One region of the Salinicoccus roseus genome, then DNA from elsewhere that is predicted to be linked to it. Evidence: predicted binding sites of a transcription regulator. Region 1 holds the regulator's gene; each other region holds the start of a gene.
What was found. Region 1 encodes Rex, which represses fermentation and respiration genes when NADH is low (regulators of the CRP and FNR family bind a similar motif). Its sites were predicted from a motif close to TTGTGAAATATTTCACAA; they were not measured.
Positions count from the first base shown of each region.

Region 2: a site for Rex is predicted at 982-999, ahead of EDC33_RS11245 (DoxX family membrane protein). Genes of this name have one in related genera too.
Region 3: a site for Rex is predicted at 4,480-4,497, ahead of EDC33_RS02325 (TIGR04053 family radical SAM/SPASM domain-containing protein). Genes of this name have one in related genera too.

Region 1 is NZ_RKQJ01000003.1:347,213-353,030, forward strand. It holds gene EDC33_RS10910 (MurR/RpiR family transcriptional regulator) at 1-794, opposite strand, end outside; gene EDC33_RS10915 (glycoside hydrolase family 32 protein) at 908-2,383, opposite strand; gene tatC (twin-arginine translocase subunit TatC) at 2,397-3,158, opposite strand; gene EDC33_RS10925 (twin-arginine translocase TatA/TatE family subunit) at 3,209-3,445, opposite strand; gene EDC33_RS10930 (redox-sensing transcriptional repressor Rex) at 3,486-4,178, opposite strand; gene EDC33_RS10935 (ABC-F family ATP-binding cassette domain-containing protein) at 4,256-5,818, shown strand, end outside.
Region 2 is NZ_RKQJ01000004.1:56,823-62,640, forward strand. It holds gene EDC33_RS11240 (DUF2254 domain-containing protein) at 1-270, opposite strand, end outside; gene EDC33_RS11245 (DoxX family membrane protein) at 416-934, opposite strand; gene EDC33_RS11250 (alpha/beta fold hydrolase) at 1,088-1,966, opposite strand; gene EDC33_RS11255 (YfiT family bacillithiol transferase) at 2,082-2,591, opposite strand; gene EDC33_RS11260 (YaiI/YqxD family protein) at 2,684-3,139, opposite strand; gene EDC33_RS11265 (DUF4385 domain-containing protein) at 3,199-3,645, opposite strand; gene rpsI (30S ribosomal protein S9) at 3,797-4,189, opposite strand; gene rplM (50S ribosomal protein L13) at 4,208-4,645, opposite strand; gene truA (tRNA pseudouridine(38-40) synthase TruA) at 4,815-5,594, opposite strand; gene EDC33_RS11285 (energy-coupling factor transporter transmembrane component T family protein) at 5,606-5,818, opposite strand, start outside.
Region 3 is NZ_RKQJ01000001.1:422,629-428,446, forward strand. It holds gene EDC33_RS02285 (glycine--tRNA ligase) at 1-77, shown strand, start outside; gene recO (DNA repair protein RecO) at 114-857, opposite strand; gene era (GTPase Era) at 866-1,771, opposite strand; gene cdd (cytidine deaminase) at 1,768-2,178, opposite strand; gene EDC33_RS02305 (diacylglycerol kinase) at 2,194-2,538, opposite strand; gene ybeY (rRNA maturation RNase YbeY) at 2,540-3,004, opposite strand; gene EDC33_RS02315 (PhoH family protein) at 3,010-3,954, opposite strand; gene EDC33_RS02320 (hypothetical protein) at 4,064-4,408, opposite strand; gene EDC33_RS02325 (TIGR04053 family radical SAM/SPASM domain-containing protein) at 4,562-5,704, shown strand.

The sequences.
Region 1 (5,818 bases):
GAGGCGCCAAGTTCCCGGCAGATATAGAAGAACAGCACATCACAGATGACCAGCTGCGCGATGCGGCTTGTCATGTTCATATATTGTATATTCGTCTCTTCTTCAGTGATCTCTATCGCGATATCGGCGTTCCTTTTTGCGATGGAAGCATGATTCTGTGTCAGGATGATCGTTTTGACCCCGAGCTTCTTGGCCAGTTTCACAACTTCCACTACTTCTTTCGTCTTGCCCGACAAAGTGATGAGGAAGAGTACATCGTTCTCCTTTGCATTGGACAACCGCGTCATGCACAGATATTTATCGGCGGTAAAGAAGGCGTTTATATTGACCCTATGTAGCTTCTGTTCGAGTTCATTCCCAACATTCGCCGAATCCCCGACCCCGAATATGAATGTGTTCTCCGATTTGGCGAAAAGATGGGCCGCCTCCTTCATCGCCTTCCTGTTGACGATCTTTTCAGTATTATAGAGTGCCTGGATGGTATTTTTGAATACTTTATCAAAAATATCCTTATGCGTGTCCTGTTCAAGATCGATGACCCTGGAGATGTTCTCCTTTTCCAGCGTATGGAGTTCCTTTGCAAGCTCCACCTTCAATTCCTTGATGCCTGCAAGTCCGATCCTCTTGGAAAACCTGACGATCGCCGCGTCACTGGTGTCGCTGTTTCTCGCAATGTCCTTCACCGGCATGTTGATCACTTTCGTGGGGTTGTCCAGCATGAAATTTGCAATGCGCTGCTCCACTGGGGTCATATATTCAAATCGTTTACGAATCTGGCTCAATACCGAAAACATGTCTTCCCTCTCCTCTCACCCTAGCTTGTGTAGATTAATAATAACAAAATAATCAATCAATTATAAGCAGAATTGAAATTAATTTATGTTTGAATACTGAAATTACATTTACTCTACCTATGATCGAGCACCGGTTTTAAAGACAGCTGCTTCAAACTGTATCTGGTCATCTTGACATGGCAGCTTCCGATTTCCGTAGATACCTCCATGCCCGTCGCTCTATCGGAGGGGAAGATGCGTGCCGTCATTACCGCTTCCCCGTCATTGGCGAAGATTTCGATGCTTGAGACATCAACGAATATATGAAGGCTTGCAAGCGGAGAATCAAGAACAACCTTCCTGTCTGTTCCGTCCACATTCTCGGGCATTGCACCGCTGAAGGCCGTATCCAGAATAAGTGTCTGAGTATCCGTCTCATAGATCAGGCTCGTCTGCTCCCTTCTGCTCACCCTCAGATCGATATGGATGCGGGTCGCGTCGTTCTCAAGGATATCCATGACGAGTTCGTAGCTGTCCCCGTAGAAATCCCTCACTTTTTTTGGGCGGTGGTTGAAATAACCTTCAGCGGTCATCTCCGCTTCCCTCAGTTTCCTGAGTGACGCAGCCGGCCTCTGCTTCAATCTCCCTTCCTCAATCGACAATTCGCGGGGCAGGGTCAGACAATGCGACCAAGCCTCCCCGGTCGGATAGGCCGTCTCCTTCATCCCCATCCAGCCGATCATCAGACGTTCGCCATTCCCATTGCGGAGCGTCTTTGGTGCATAGAAATCGAAGCCATGGTCCAGTTCATGGAACGGGCCATGGTCGAGTGTCAATGCTTCGCAGTCCGCCTCACCGATGATATAGCCCGACTGATAGATGTTCCAATAGTTGTTCCTGTACTTGTCGAGCCCCTGCGGACAGAACATGAATACCTGGTGGCCGTCCAATTCAAAATAATCCGGTGCCTCCCACATGAAGCCGAACTGGTCGAGTCCGGTCTTCAATTCACCCCTGTACTCGAAAGACGAAGGTGTCTCCCCTTCAAAGACGAGGAGGCGGCCGTAATCTTCCGGGGAAGCGGCCCCGAGCAGCATGAAATGCCTGCCATCCTCATGCCAGACTTTCGGATCCTTCATCAACCAGCCGTACTCGGGCGGTACGCCTTTGATGACCGGTACCGTCCTGCCCGGATGAAGGGCACCAGCCTGTGTTGTGAAGGGGGTATATTGCTGATACACCGTGTTCGAACGCACTTCAGTGTGGTAGAGGTGGATATCTTCTTCCATTACAAAAGCGGAGCCTGAATAGGCTCCGTCCGACAACATCTTTACTATTCCCCTGTTCTCAAAATAAACAAGGTCATCCGAAGTCACATGATATAGGCATCTCGTTCTTTTGTCGGCAAAGGGGGACCATTGATAGAAGATATGGTACAAGCCCTCGTGGTGGACGAATCCGGCAATCGAATTCATGCTGCCGGCGATGGGCTGTACATGGTATTTCTGCCTCCACTGGTCATCCTGTGCCTTTTCAAGCCGTTCATTCAATGAGTCATTGTCCGCTTCTCCCAACGCTTTAAACGCTTCAGTGTTCGAATCGAATTTCACCCTGAATACCTCCCTAGTCGGAATCCAAAGATTCTTCTATTGCCTTCTGTTCTGCCTTCAAATGCCTCCGATAGCCGATTTTTGAAATGTATATGCTGATTTCGTATAGTACGATCATTGGTATCGTCAGCATGATATGCGTCATCAGATCTGGTGGGGCAATAAGCGCCGCAATCACCAGCAGGATGAAATAGGCATACTTTCTGTTCTTCTTTAGGAACATCGGTGTCAACAGGCCAAGCTGTGTCAGGAAAAGCACCAGGATCGGCATCTGGAATATGACACCGAATGGCAGGACTGTCCTGAAGAGGAAGCCGAAATACTGGTTGATGCCGATGGTCGTCTCGATTCCCATATCTTCCGAAAGCTCGAAAGTGAACTGGATGATATAAGGGACAAGTACGAAGTAGCCGAAAGCCATGCCGATCAGCATGAGGATCATGACGATCGGTATGTAGCTCAGCGTCAACTTCCGTTCATTTCCGTACAATCCCGGTGCCACAAATGCCCACAGCTGGTACATGATGACCGGCAATACCACTACAAGACCGATTATGACGATCACGAGCAGATAGATCTTCAACGGGTCCGTGACCTGGAATGCGTGCATTTGGATCGACTCTGCCCATGGGGCATTCTGCATCTGGTATATCAGTGGCTTGGAGAGGAAAAACCCTATAATCAACGCGCCGACAAAGAAATACATGACAATGAGCAGACGCTTCCTCAACTCTTCCAGGTGCTCGGTAAATTCTTTTTTTTCCGAGTCTGTCATCTTACTTTTCACCTCTTTAAAAAAAGGTGGCTTTCGCCACCTCCAAATCTCTATACTTTTGTTTCTTCAGCTTTTTCAACTTCAACTGCTTCAATTTTCTTCGGCTGCTTTTTTCTCTCGAGTTCTTCTTCTTCGTCATCATCGTCCGTAGCAAGGCCCTTGGTTGCGTCTTTAAATTCCTTTAAAGTGGAGCCCATTGCGCGTCCGAACTGAGGAAGCTTCTTGGGTCCGAATATGATCAATGCTACCACAGCGATTACAATCATACTTGTCGGCCCTACTGCCATAAGCGTCCCCGGCATAAACATTTCGAGCATATTACCCCTCCTAGATATGTTTCATATAAAAGAATAGCGCCTGCAATTCAACACTCAAATCTATATTGTGTACATAGATTCCATCATTTACGTCCAATCTGATAGGTGTGAAGTTGAGTATACCCTTGATGCCCGCATCTACAAGCCGTTCAGCCATCGCCTGGCTGACCTCTGCCGGCAGGGTGAGTATCGCAACGTCTATGTTATGTCTACTGACCATATCTTCAAGTTCATCTGGATGATATACTAATGTATCGTTGATGGATGTTCCAACAATTTCATCATTGCTGTCAAAGGCGGCAACTACGTTCATTCTATCATTTATATTACTGAATTTGTAGTTTAATAACGCGCTGCCCAGATTGCCGGCACCAATGATCGCAACATTCTTCACTTCATTCCCCTGGATGTGTTCCATGAAGAAGTTCAGAAGGCTTTTGACATTGTAGCCGTACCCTTTTCTGCCAAGCTCCCCAAAATAGGAGAAGTCTCGCCTTATAGTGGCAGAGTCAATATCCAATGCCTCACTGATCTCTCTGGATGAGACTCTGTCCACACCGGATTTTTCAGAGTTCTTAAAAAATCTATAGTATAAAGGGAGACGTTTCATAGTTGCATTTGGGATTTTCTTTTTACTGTTCAAATGTCCCACACCTCGTTTATTACACTCTGTTGATATATTATAGCATATCTCGATTTTCATAGTGTAGTCAATGCCGTTTAATTTCATCGTTTTTTTAATTTATTTATTGTAGACTTGAAGAAAGTGAGGTAATGAATATGATAGTGATGCAATTGGGAAATGTAAAGAAATCATTCGGTACAGACATGATTTTTGAAAATATAAATCTTGAAATAAAAAAGGGCGAAACCGTCGGCATCGTCGGGAAGAACGGTGCCGGAAAGACCACGCTCATGAAAATGATGGCAGGCGAACTTGGGCTTGATGAGGGCCAGATCACCACTCCGAAAGGCATCTCCATCGGCTACCTGACCCAGCAGATGACACTGGAATCCTCCCAGACTGTGCGGGATGAAATGATGCGGCCGTTCTCGCACCTGCTCCGCATCCAGGAGGAAATGCAGAAAGTGACGACCTGGCTGGCAGAACATGACTACGACGATCCTGCCTACAGCGAGCAGGTGGAACGCTATGATACCCTGCAGAATTCATTCGAGTCGCAAGGAGGGTACACGATCGATGCACAGATCAAGACTGTCATCACCGGACTCAATTTCACCAAGGACGACCTCGACCGCAACGTAGATGCATTCTCGGGCGGCCAGAAGACACGCCTCGCCCTGGGGCAGATGCTGCTGTCAAAACCGGACCTGCTCCTTCTCGATGAACCGACCAACCACCTGGACATGGACACCGTGGCTTGGCTTGAACAGTACCTGAACAGTTTTACGGGTGCAATCGCAATCATCAGCCATGACCGCTACTTCCTCGACCGCACGGTCGATAAGATCTTTGAGGTGGAGATGAACCGCGGGACACTCTATCACTCGAACTATACAAAGTACGTGAAGGAAAAGGAAAAGAACTACAGCCTTCGCATGAAAGCCTATGAACATCAGCAGAAGGAGATCAAACAGCTCGAAACCTTCGTCGAAAAGAACATCGCACGGGCTTCGACGAGCAATATGGCAAAAAGCCGCCGCAAGAAGCTTGAGCAGATGGACCGGATGGATACGCCGCAGATCGACAGAAAAAGTGCACGCTTCTCCTTCGATATAAAAAGGGAGAGTGGAAACGATGTCCTCCGTATCAAGAGCCTCGACATCGGATATGAAGAGACGCTGAACAGCGGCATCACCCTGAACGTCGATAAGGGGGACCGGCTGGCGATCATCGGTCCGAATGGCATAGGAAAATCCACGCTCGTCAAAACCATTGCGAAGAAGCTGCCCCGTCATGCGGGAGAAATCATCTACGGCACGAATGTCTCCATCGGCTACTATGACCAGAAGCAGGCCGAATTCACCTCCAACAGGAATGTCCTCGAAGAACTGTGGCATGAATATCCGAACATGAATGAAAGTGATGTCCGTAAAGTGCTGGGTCGTTTCCTGTTTACGCAGGATGAGGTGATGAAGAGTGTCAACGATCTGAGCGGCGGGGAAAAGGCCCGCATCCAGCTGGCTAAACTGATGCTCGAGAAGAATAACCTGCTCATCCTTGATGAGCCCACCAACCACCTGGACATCGACAGCAAGGAAGTTCTGGAGGAGGCACTCCAGAACTTCCCCGGCACCATACTATTCGTCTCCCATGATCGGTACTTCATCGACCGCATCGCCACCAAGATAGTGGAGATGGATCTTCAGCATCTCCAGACC
Region 2 (5,818 bases), on a different contig from region 1:
TGGGGAGAACTGGGATGAATATGTAGTCAGCACTACCATGATGGTGGAGAACGTAATCGTTGTCATCGTCAACAGTGCCCCCGAAATCGAACCGAGGATCTCTTTGGCCAGATCGACCGATGTCGCCAGGAAAAACGCCAGCTCGAAGTTGAGCAGCGGCAGTATCTTCATGTCTATGTAGACGACAATCAGAGCCAAAGCAAGCGCCATCAGACAATAGATCACAGGAATGACCCATATGCTGTTTCTTATTGTTTTCAGGAATTTCATCATCATACCCCATTTTCATAGCTGTTAAATCAATCATAACCGGGATGGGGTGAATACTCAATAGAAGGTCAGGGACGACCCACGGGAATGAGACGCGGCAAAAGACCCGGCTCCATATGGAACTGGGTCCTTGATGAAACATGAACTATTCAGTCACTTCGCGCTTTCTCGTCGGGAACTTGAACCTGCGGGATGTGCCATCTTCATTCTCACGATACAGGAAGTGGTCCACTCCGAGGCTTCCCGCCTTGTGGCCTCCAGCAAGTATGACCAAGCCGATGAGGATGTAGAGCGGGTTTACTGAGACTGTGCCTGCAAACAGGAATGCGAAGTTCATCATCAGTCCGAAGAATGCAGCATATGCGGTCAGTCCCCCGAGAAGCAATCCGAGTCCGACAAGCACTTCACCCCATGGAATCATGACGTTGACGATCGGTGCCATCGGCAGAAAGACATTTTCCACAAGGAATGTATACCACGGATAGACTGCACTGCCGTCCGGACCGACTACAGGATTCTGGACTGCATTCTGCAGATATCCTGAAGCATCGAAGCCATTCATCACTTTGCCCAAACCACTCGTAAACCAGCCAAACCCGAGGAATATCCTCAAAATAAGTAATACATATTTGCTCGCCTTATTTTCCCTAAACCGTCTGATCATTTGTATTTCTCCTCTCTGTTATCCGTTCTTTTCTATAGGTTCATTATATGTGAATATTATCACATATGCAATAGTTTTTGTTATTTTTTTCACATTAATTTGCGTCATTAAGGAAAATAAAAAAGCACAGCCGTAGGCTGCGCAGAATGATGATCAACTTATGATCTGGGAAGCGGTTTTATTCAGGAAGCGGAGGAGTTGGTCATTGACGAATTCAGGCTGTTCCTGATGGACCCAATGTGTCGCATCCTCGACCCAGATTACAGCATCGCTGTCGATGAGCTTAAGGCTCTCCTCTGCCAGCTTGCTGGAAAGGAACTGGTCACCTTTGCCCCATATGATCTTTACGGGCACTTCGATATCGTGCTTCCGCCCACTCTTCATGCTGGAGGGCATTGCACGATACCAGTTCAGCATGCTCGTCAGCGTCTTGGGCCTTGCCCAAGCAATCTTATATGCACCAAGCTCCTCTTCTGTGAATGTCCCTTTTCTACTCGTCATCTTAAGGGCCTGCTCCATATACCGGTAATCGTTGCTGCTCATGATCTTCTCCGGTACTTTCGGAATCTGGAAGAACAGCATGTATGAGCTCCTCAGCCACTGCAGGGGTGTCGTCAGCATGACTTTGGGAAATACCGGCAAGTGCGGCATGTTGATTGCCACAAAGCCCCGAACCAGTTCGGGATGCGTGCTCACCAGATGCCAGCCTACCGCACCGCCCCAATCGTGGCCGATGATGGCTGCATCCTTATGTCCAAAGTAGTGGATGAGCCCGATGATATCATTCCTGAGCGTATCGATGTGGTAAGCCCTGACCCCATCCGGCTTGTCACTTTTATTATATCCACGCTGGTCGGGGGCGACGACCCTATATCCCGCTTCGGCCAACTCACGGATCTGTCTTCTCCAGCTGAACCAGAACTCGGGGAAACCATGGAGCAATATCACCAGAGCTCCATCCTTGGGGCCGGAAACTGCAACATGGAGTCCCACTCCATTCGTCTCGATATGCTCGAAATCGATGTTCATCATGATACCCTCCATTTCCTAATATGAAGCCGTTTTGCCGTTCTTTTATTTATTCCCGGTCTAGGGCCTCACTAAGCACAATCTGGAAAGCCGGAGGCAATCATGCGATTCCAACAGATTATTTGGACAATGCGATCTTAATATGTTCCAGGTGATGCTCTTCATGCCATGCGAGTTTCGCCACTTTTGTTGCTACAGTGATCTTACCGTTCGTCTCATGGATGAAATATCGGTCCAACTGCGCCTCCGTCAGGTTGCGCGCCACTTCTGTGATGCGTGCGTTCATCCCTTCGAGCATTCTGATGGACGCCTCTACAGGAAGTTCAGTATCCGGCTGCACCGCCCATTCCTCCTGGAGAAAGCCGGGCACCGTCGGTGCATCGTCCGTAAGTGCCAGTTTCAGGCGCTGATACATATTCAATTGAGAATCCGCAATATGGTGAACAAGCTGCCTTACCGTCCAACTCCCTTCACGATAGGTTTTTGATAGATCTTCTTCATCCAGATCATCGACTGTTCCCCTCAGCTGGCCTGTATAGGACTCGATCTGATCCGCCCACTCTTGTACATTTTCAAGCGTTGGTGTTTCTGGTACATCCAGTTTACCTATTGGAAACTTAACATCCATTAAAATTCTCCTCCCATAACAATGTCTTCCATTTCAATATACTATACATCCAGCTTCGATTTCGATTGTACGCTCAAAGCGATGAATAAAAACTATCCTTTATCCACTGTACTCCCGATCTTCTGGCGGAACAGCTTGAGGAAAGCTTCCTTGTCCTCCTTTGAGAATGGCTTCGGTCCCTTCGTCCGCCCGCCGCCTTTACGTATCATGCTGCCCATATAACGCGTCTCAAGCAGATGATCGATATTCCTGGCGTCATATTCAAATCCTTTATGATGGAGTACTGTGCATCCCTTCGGCAGAAGCAGGGAAGCAAGCCCGTAGTCCTGGGTCACCACGATATCATCCGCTGCTGCGAGCTGCACCACTTTGAAGTCCGCAGCATCCGGACCCGCTTCCACATAGACAGCCCGGACATGATCAGGCAATTCCTGGGTGGAATAGTGCGACAGACTCGACACCAATACGACCGGCACCTGCCTGTCCCCTGTTTCTTTTATGATGATGTCCTTCACCGGACACGCATCCGCATCAACAATCACTTTCATCCAATCACCTTTCCTTAATGACACCTTGGAGACGGAAGTAAATTGGAACAGGCGTCATCTCATCCGTACTTCTTCTGATGTGCCTTCTTCAGCTTGAGGTAATCTTCGTCCTCCCGCACCGTCTTCCATTTCTCTTCAAAGATCGCGGCCGATTCGGCCTTCTTCTCGTCAATATCCCGTTCGTTCACTTCACCATTCTTGTCGTACTTCCTTCCACCTTTATAATTGGCATACCGTCGGGAGCGCGTATATCCCATCTGGAGGAATTTCCTCGCCATGTCCATCCCGACAAAGTCGTCCTTTTCCTTATAGTCCAGATACATCTGATAGATCTTATCCGAGGATTCCCGGGCAATCTCAGGCGTCTTGAAACGCCAGTGCGGGAGTATTTCACTTTTATAGGGTTCCACCATCAGCACTCCCTGCTCGCCTCTTCCCACTCTGTAGAGTTCAGGCTGTTCACGAAAGTCGATGTTGTCAAAATCCAGGTCGTAGTCGAAAGCCATTCATATCCCTCCAGATATATTTTTATTGGTAAATGTCATCTTTATATATACCCTTATTCCAGAAGGTTTGAACTTCCCTACCCGGTATTGACTATATGTACAAAAAAAGAACCCCAAATATGGGGTTCTTGAAAGTATCGGAATCGTATCCTTAACGTTTTGAGAACTGTGGAGAACGACGGGCTTTCTTAAGTCCGTATTTCTTACGTTCTTTCATACGTGGGTCACGTGTAAGGAGTCCAGCTCTCTTAAGCACGCCACGGTTTTCCGGATCTGCTTCCAGAAGTGCTCTTGCGATACCATGACGGATTGCCTGAGCTTGTCCTGTGAAGCCGCCACCTTTAACGTTTACCAGTACATCGTAGTTACCTTGTGTTTCTGTAACTGCGAATGGCTGATTCAAGTCAAGGATGAGACTTTCGAATGGGAGATAATCCCTCATGTCACGTCCGTTGACTGTAACATTGCCTTCACCTGGTACGAGACGTACACGCGCTACTGCATTTTTACGACGACCTGTTCCTGTATATTCTACTTTAGCCAATGATTTAACCTCCTATCCTTAACCGCGAAGTTCGTAGTTTTCTGGTTTTTGTGCTTCATGCTTGTGCTCGCTTCCAGCGTATACATGAAGTTTCTTGCCTTGTGCGCGACCGAGTCTGTTCTTTGGAAGCATGCCTTTGATGGAGTTCTCCAACAGACGGACAGGGTTCTTCCTTTTCAGTTCACCGGCTGAGATGGATTTGATTCCACCTGGGTGGCCAGTGTGTCTGTAGTACATTTTGTCCTGTTCTTTGTTGCCGGTCATTTGGATCTTTTCAGCGTTGATGATGATTACGTTATCACCTGTATCAACGTGTGGTGTATAAGTCGGTTTGTTCTTGCCGCGAAGTATGGATGCAACTTCAGAAGAAAGACGACCAAGTGTCTGTCCTTCTGCGTCGACAACATACCATTTACGTTCAATATTGGCTTCGTTTGCCATAAATGTTTGACGCATTTCCAGTCCTCCTAAATATATGAGTGGTGCTCTCATTCATGCTCTCTAAAATAAAAAAGCTTCGTTTGCTTTATATCGTTTTGCACAATAAGTTTCCGGGGCTTATCGTGGGTGATATAAAATTATACCGTTGTCTATGATAACCCTAAAAGGGTATTTTGTCAATGTTTCAGTGGATTAAATTATATTTTTCCAATGCCTCATTCCGTGATTCTTCATCGAGGAATACACGTTCCAGGTAAAGGCCTTCTGGCGGAGCCGTCTTGGGCACGAGGGTCCTGTCCCTTGCCTCTATGATCTGAGGTGTGCGGGAAGCTTCCCACCGGCCTTGTCCGACTTCAAGCACATAGGCGACGAGGATTCTGACCATGTTGTAGAGGAAGCCGGAACCGATGATCAGGAAGTCATAGCCGTTATCCGTCCTTATCAGGTCGAAACGATAGATGTGGCGCACCTTGTTTTCGATCGGCGACTTGGCGCTGGAGAAGCTTGTGAAGTCATGGGTGCCGACGAAATGCTGCATCGCCTCCCGCATCTTTTCTTCATCCAGCTTATACGGATAATAGGTTTTCAGGCCCTTTTCGAATGGGTCCCTTATATCACCCTGGTAGATGCGGTAGCGGTAGGCCTTACCTTCTGAATGGTGGCGTATATGATAGTCTGGACTGATCCGTCTGACTTCGTGGATCGCTATGTCCCCCGGCATTGCACTGTTCAATGCATGCTGCCACTTCGGTTCAGGGATATTCAGATCCGTATCGAAATGGAAATACTGCTCCCGTGCATGGACCCCGCTGTCGGTACGTCCGGCCGGGTGAATTCTGATGGGGACCTTATGCATCCGCTGCAGTATCTTTTCTATCTCCCCCTGGACTGTACGTCCCTCCATCTGGTACTGGAAACCGTTGAAGCCGGCACCATTATAGCTTGTTCTTACTAGATAGCGCATTCCTCTACTCCTTACTGTCTGATCATCCACAGGATGATGCCGAATATGATCATGAGAATCAGTGCGAAAGTGTCCTTCCACTGCCAGTTGAGCACACGGTAGTGTGTTCTGCCTTCCTCTCCCTGATACCCTCTCACTTCCATGGCGATGGCCATCTCCTCGGCCCTTTTGAAGGATGAAATGAAAAGCGGAATGAAGATTGGTGTCAGCGCCTGCAGTCTGGA
Region 3 (5,818 bases), on a different contig from region 1:
ACCGCGACACGATGGAACAGACACGTGTGGCAATCGATGAGCTGAATGATTTCCTCAAGGAAAAATTCAAATATTAGACAGCAAAAACGGCAAAGTCGAGGCTTTGCCGTTTTTTATAATGTCTTCAGCAGGCGCCTCGACTTGAAATAGACGCCAGTATATTCATCATATATCATCTCGACGAATGCGAGCAGTAGACCTGCGTTCTCTTTCGAAATGCGGATCGAGTCCACCTGATCGATTGGTGTATGCTTCATATATCCGGCCAGGTAGAGCACCCTGTTGCTGACGGGGACGGCACGATGGGCCGTCTCCTCATCGATGCAGCGTGCACAGAGCACACTGTGATGGCTGAAGGAGTAATGGGAGAACAGCGACCTGTCGGTAGTGCCGCATACTGCACATGCATCGACATTCATCTGCCCGCCGTAGTACGGCAGCATCTTGATCGCTGTGAAGGACACGACTGCAGCCGGTGCACTCTCTGCTTCGAGCAGCGAAAGGGACTTGATCATGAGGCGGTAGAAGGTCTCCTGCGCCATGTCCTCTTCCAACGCCCGCGTGATGAGTTCCATGACATAGGAGGCATAGGTGTAGACGATGAAATCACCATTGACCCGCTTGAATGGCTGGATGACATCGACTTCATTCAGTGTGCCCATCCCCTTGAAACGGTTGTAGGTGAAAAGCGCCTCCTTGAGTCCCTGCTTCAGGACGATGAAGGGGCTTTTCGTCTTGTTGAACCCTCTTGCCATCAACGGCACCTGCGTCCCATCCTCCGTCAATATGGTAATGATCCGGCTGGACTCACTGTAGTTGGTCTGCCGGATCATTACACCTTTATGCTGATATATCATCCGTGACCCTAATACTCCTCGTCCCGGTAACCGAGTGAACGGATGAATTGCGACTTGTTGCGCCAGTCCTTCTGGACCTTCACCCAAAGTTCGAGGTAGACCCGGCTGCCGAGAAGGTTTTCTATATCAATGCGGGCCATCTTGCCGATTTCCTTGAGCATCTTGCCGTTCTTACCGATGACCATCCCTTTTTGGGAATCACGTTCGACATAGATGACTGCCGAAACATTGACCGTCCCCCGGTCATCGGCCTTCATGCGTTCGACTTCCACCCCGATCGCATGCGGAATCTCCTGGCTGGTCAGATGAAGCGCCTTCTCACGGATGAGCTCACCTACAATGAAGTGTTCCGGGTGGTCTGTGATCCGATCCTCCGGATAATACATCGGGCCTTCCGGAAGATAGCCTTCGATGACCTCGAGCAGACGGTCCACATTATTGCCCTGGAGCGCTGATATCGGCACTACATCGGCAAAAGGAAGTTTGTCCTTGTACACCTCTATCTGTTCGATGAGTTTGTCCGGATGGACAAGATCGATCTTGTTCAGCACAAGGATGATCGGGGTCTCCGTATGCTTGAGCATATCGATGATGTATTCATCCCCCCGGCCGAGCTCTTCCGCCACATTCACGAGGAAGAGTATGGCTTCCGTTTCTCTCAGCGTGTTCCGTGCCACTTTCATCATATGTTCCCCAAGCTGATGCTTCGGCTTGTGGATGCCGGGCGTATCTATGAAGATCATCTGACTCGTCTCAGTCGTATGGACACCCTGTATCTTGTTCCTTGTCGTCTGGGGCTTGTCGGACATGATGGCCACCTTCTGCCCGAGGACTTTATTCATGAAAGTGGATTTGCCGACGTTCGGCCGTCCGATGATGCTTATGAATCCCGATTTGAATTCGTTTTCTGTCATAGTTCCATATCCTTCCCAGAAAAGCCGAGCGGCAGCAGATCATCCACGGAGCGTTTGATGACTTTACCGGCCGCATTCGCCAAGTATACAGGCATATCATCGTCACAGAGTTCCTTCATGACCTGGCGGCAAGTACCGCAGGGGCTTGAAGGCTCTTCAGAATCCGTAATGACCACAATCGCCTTGAATTTCTTGATATCATTGGAATAGGCGCTTACCAGTGCACTGCGCTCTGCGCATATCGTTGCCGGATAGGCGGCGTTTTCTATATTCGCCCCATAGATGTACTGGTCATCTTCAGTGATGAGCAGTGCACCCACATTAAATTTTGAATATGGTGTATAGGCGCGGCTCTGCGCCACCTTCGCCTCTTCCAGCCATTCTTCCTTGAATATTCCATCATTCATAAAAACATCTCCTCATTAAATCAGGTAGGGTATAAATACAATCAGACCGATGACGACGGCATATACTGCAGACAGCAGCACCCCGGCCGCCCCTGCATCCTTGGCGGCCTTGGCCATCGGATGGATGGTGTCGGTGGACAGATCTACTGCAGCTTCGACTGCTGTGTTGAATGCCTCAGCAATAAGCACAAGGAACACCGCACTGACGATGAACAGCCAGCCGGTGCGGTCAAGTCCCACAATCATCCCGAGGATGACCGCCAGACCTCCAAACACGAGGTGTACGATGAAATGCGTATCCTTCTGCATCAGCCACCGGAGACCCATGAAAGCATATTTGAACCTGTTGTAGAGCCTCATATCAATCTTCCCGGGTTACACCGAAGGCATCGAGTATTTCGTCCTGGAGCCGGTTCATCTCCTTCTCCTCATCCGCTTCCATGTGATCGTAGCCGAGCAGGTGGAGGAAGCCATGGAGCGTAAGGAACATCAATTCCCTCTTATAGCTGTGGCCATATTCCTCAGCCTGGGACTTCGCACGATCCGTGCAGATGATGATGTCACCGAGCATCCGCGGGGCATCTTCATGGATGACATTGTCATCCTCATCCTCCATTGCGAAGCTGATCACATCCGTGACGGCGTCCTTTTCCCGATAGTTCCGGTTGATCTCCTGTATTTCCTCTTCATCGACAAAGGAGACGCTGATCTCCGCGTCATCCGTTTCATTCAGATGCCCATAGGCGAAACTGATCAGCGACTCGATTTCCCCCCTCTGGCTTTCATCCGTAAAACTGCCGTCATCCATGAAATCTATAGCTATCAAGCGGATCACTCCTTCTCATATGCTTTGATGATTTTTGATACAAGTGGATGGCGTACGACATCCGATTCATCCATCTTATTCACTGCGATTCCCCTGACATCGGAAAGCAGCCTGACGGATTCGACAAGACCGCTCTTCGTGGATCCCGGGAGATCGATCTGCGTCTCGTCGCCGGTGACGACCATCTTCGATCCGAATCCGAGCCGTGTGAGGAACATCTTCATCTGCATTTCTGTAGTATTCTGTGCTTCATCCAGAATTACAAATGCCTCATTCAAAGTCCGGCCACGCATGTAGGCAAGCGGCGCCACCTCTATGACACCGCGTTCTATGAGGCGGTCCGTCTGCTCTGCGCCGAGTACCGTGTGGAGGCCATCATAGAGCGGCCGAAGATAGGGATCCACCTTTTCCTTGAGGTCGCCCGGCAGGAAGCCCAGGTTCTCCCCTGCTTCCACCGCTGGACGTGTCAGAACGATCCGTTTCACACTATTTTCACGGAGCATCTGGCAAGCCAGTACGACAGCGAGGAATGTCTTGCCTGTACCTGCAGGGCCGATGCCGAATGTCAGGTCATGGCGTTTGATGTTTTCTATATACAGGCGCTGCCCGGTCGTCTTCGCACGGATGCTCTTCCCTTTTACATCACGGGCGATCTCTTCATTATAGAGATCCGCAAGGTATTCGATCGTACCCTTGCGTGCCATCATCGCTGCAGACTGGACGTCCCTGAGATTGATGGACATCCCCCGCTGGATGATTTTAAGCAGGTTGATCAGTACATCTTCCGTCAATTCGACGTTTTGATCATCAGCACCATCAACGGTGATTTCATTGCCGAGGGTGTGGATCGTCACATCGAACTCCTCTTCCAGAAAAGTAATATGCTGATCATTTGCACCTATAAGTGCCTGAGCCTCGTCCAGGCTGTCTATATTTATAATATTAGGCATGCGTAAACCCCTTTTTCAGAAAGTCTCTTTCCCCTTAAATTTACCACTAAGCCACCGCTACTGCAATGAATTAGTGCAGGTAGGGATGGTTCCAGAAAGTCCCGGAAGATCATTTCATCACCAGTACGTCCAGTTCAGAAATGATATTATTCGCAGCACTTCTGAAAGACAGGAAGGCTCCTGCTTCCACCTGTTTCCGATCAGCAAAGTCTATGGTCAGGTGCATCCCCGCCTCCTTCCCATGCGTAATCACCCGATGGACTTTGACTTCCTTTACACCTTCCGGAAGCGATGGTAGGCGGACCTTGTCCGTATCCAACCGTTCCTCGAGTTCAGCATGGTCCCCTTCAATAAAGGCAGCCAGTGCATCAATCAACAGGCGTTTTTTCGGTGCATTGCCGCAGTCCTTTGGAAAAAGTATGTGTACACCCTTCCCTGTAATGATGGTTTCCATTGAGATCCCCTCCTTCCAATACCTTTTACCCGCCCCGCAAGTTATTACAATATGATGAACAAGGATTTACATTGTTAATTTTGTCACAAAATATCAATTGTTTTCTGATCACTTTGATTTATATTGGAAGTAACAGGTAAAGGAGCGATGGTAATGAAACCAGAAATCAGAATTCCGGACTTCAACGAAGTCCCTTTCATAGTCATTTGGGAATTGACGCGCGCATGTGAACTGCATTGCCTGCACTGCAGGGCTGAAGCACAGGTTGAACGCAATCCCTACGAACTGTCCACTGAAGAAGGCAAGCGGCTTATAGACGATATCGCCGCAATGGAGTACCCGATGCTCGTATTCACCGGCGGAGATCCGCTGATGCGGACGGATGTATTCGAACTTGCAGAATATGCCGTGGAAAAAGGTGTCAGGGTTTCGATGACGCCGAGCGCCACACCGAATGTCACGAAGGAAGCGATGCAGAAGGCGAAGGATGTCGGACTGAGCCGATGGGCATTCAGCCTGGACGGCCATAACAAGCAGGTCCATGACCATTTCAGAGGGACTGAAGGAAGCTTCGACTTGACGATGAAAGCCATCAGCTATCTGAACGAACTTGGTATGCCGCTTCAGATCAATACGGTGATTTCAAACTATAACATCGAATACCTTGAAGAAATGAGGGAGATGGTCGAATCCCTCAACTGCGTGCTGTGGAGCGTGTTCTTCCTCGTACCGACAGGACGTGGGAAGAACGAGGATATGATCACCCCCGCCCAGCATGAGCAGGTATTCAGATGGCTGAATAAGATCAAGGACGAAGTCCCTTTCGACATCAAGACGACAGCCGCCCAGCACTACCGCCGGGTGGTCATACAGGATCAGATGCGTAAGAATAAGGATCCCGATGCGCAGATCCGCTACATGGATGCCCTCAGCGAAGGCAAAACAGGTACGATCGATGGCCTTGGACGCGCACCGAAAGGCGTCAACGACGGCAATGGATTCGTCTTCATTTCGCACATCGGCCATGTCTATCCAAGTGGATTGCTGCCGGTCAACTGCGGCAACGTGCGCGTCGACAAGCTGTCCGACATATACAGGAACTCGCCGATACTCAAAAGCCTCAGGAACCCTGACCTTTATAAGGGCAAATGCGGCGTCTGCGAATTCAGGCATGTCTGCGGCGGCTCCCGCTCAAGGGCCTATGCCGCCACTGGAGATTACCTTGAGAGCGAGCCTTACTGTGTATATATACCGAAAGCCTACCGAAAAAAGAAAAAGAAGGTCACGGAGAACTGACCGGGTGACATCAACGACTTGAAAGGGAACGCTATAGCGTGCCCTTTCTGTGTGTATCAGTGTATTTTTACTCTTTAATACTGTTATAATGGCTATAAGAAATAGGAGGGATAT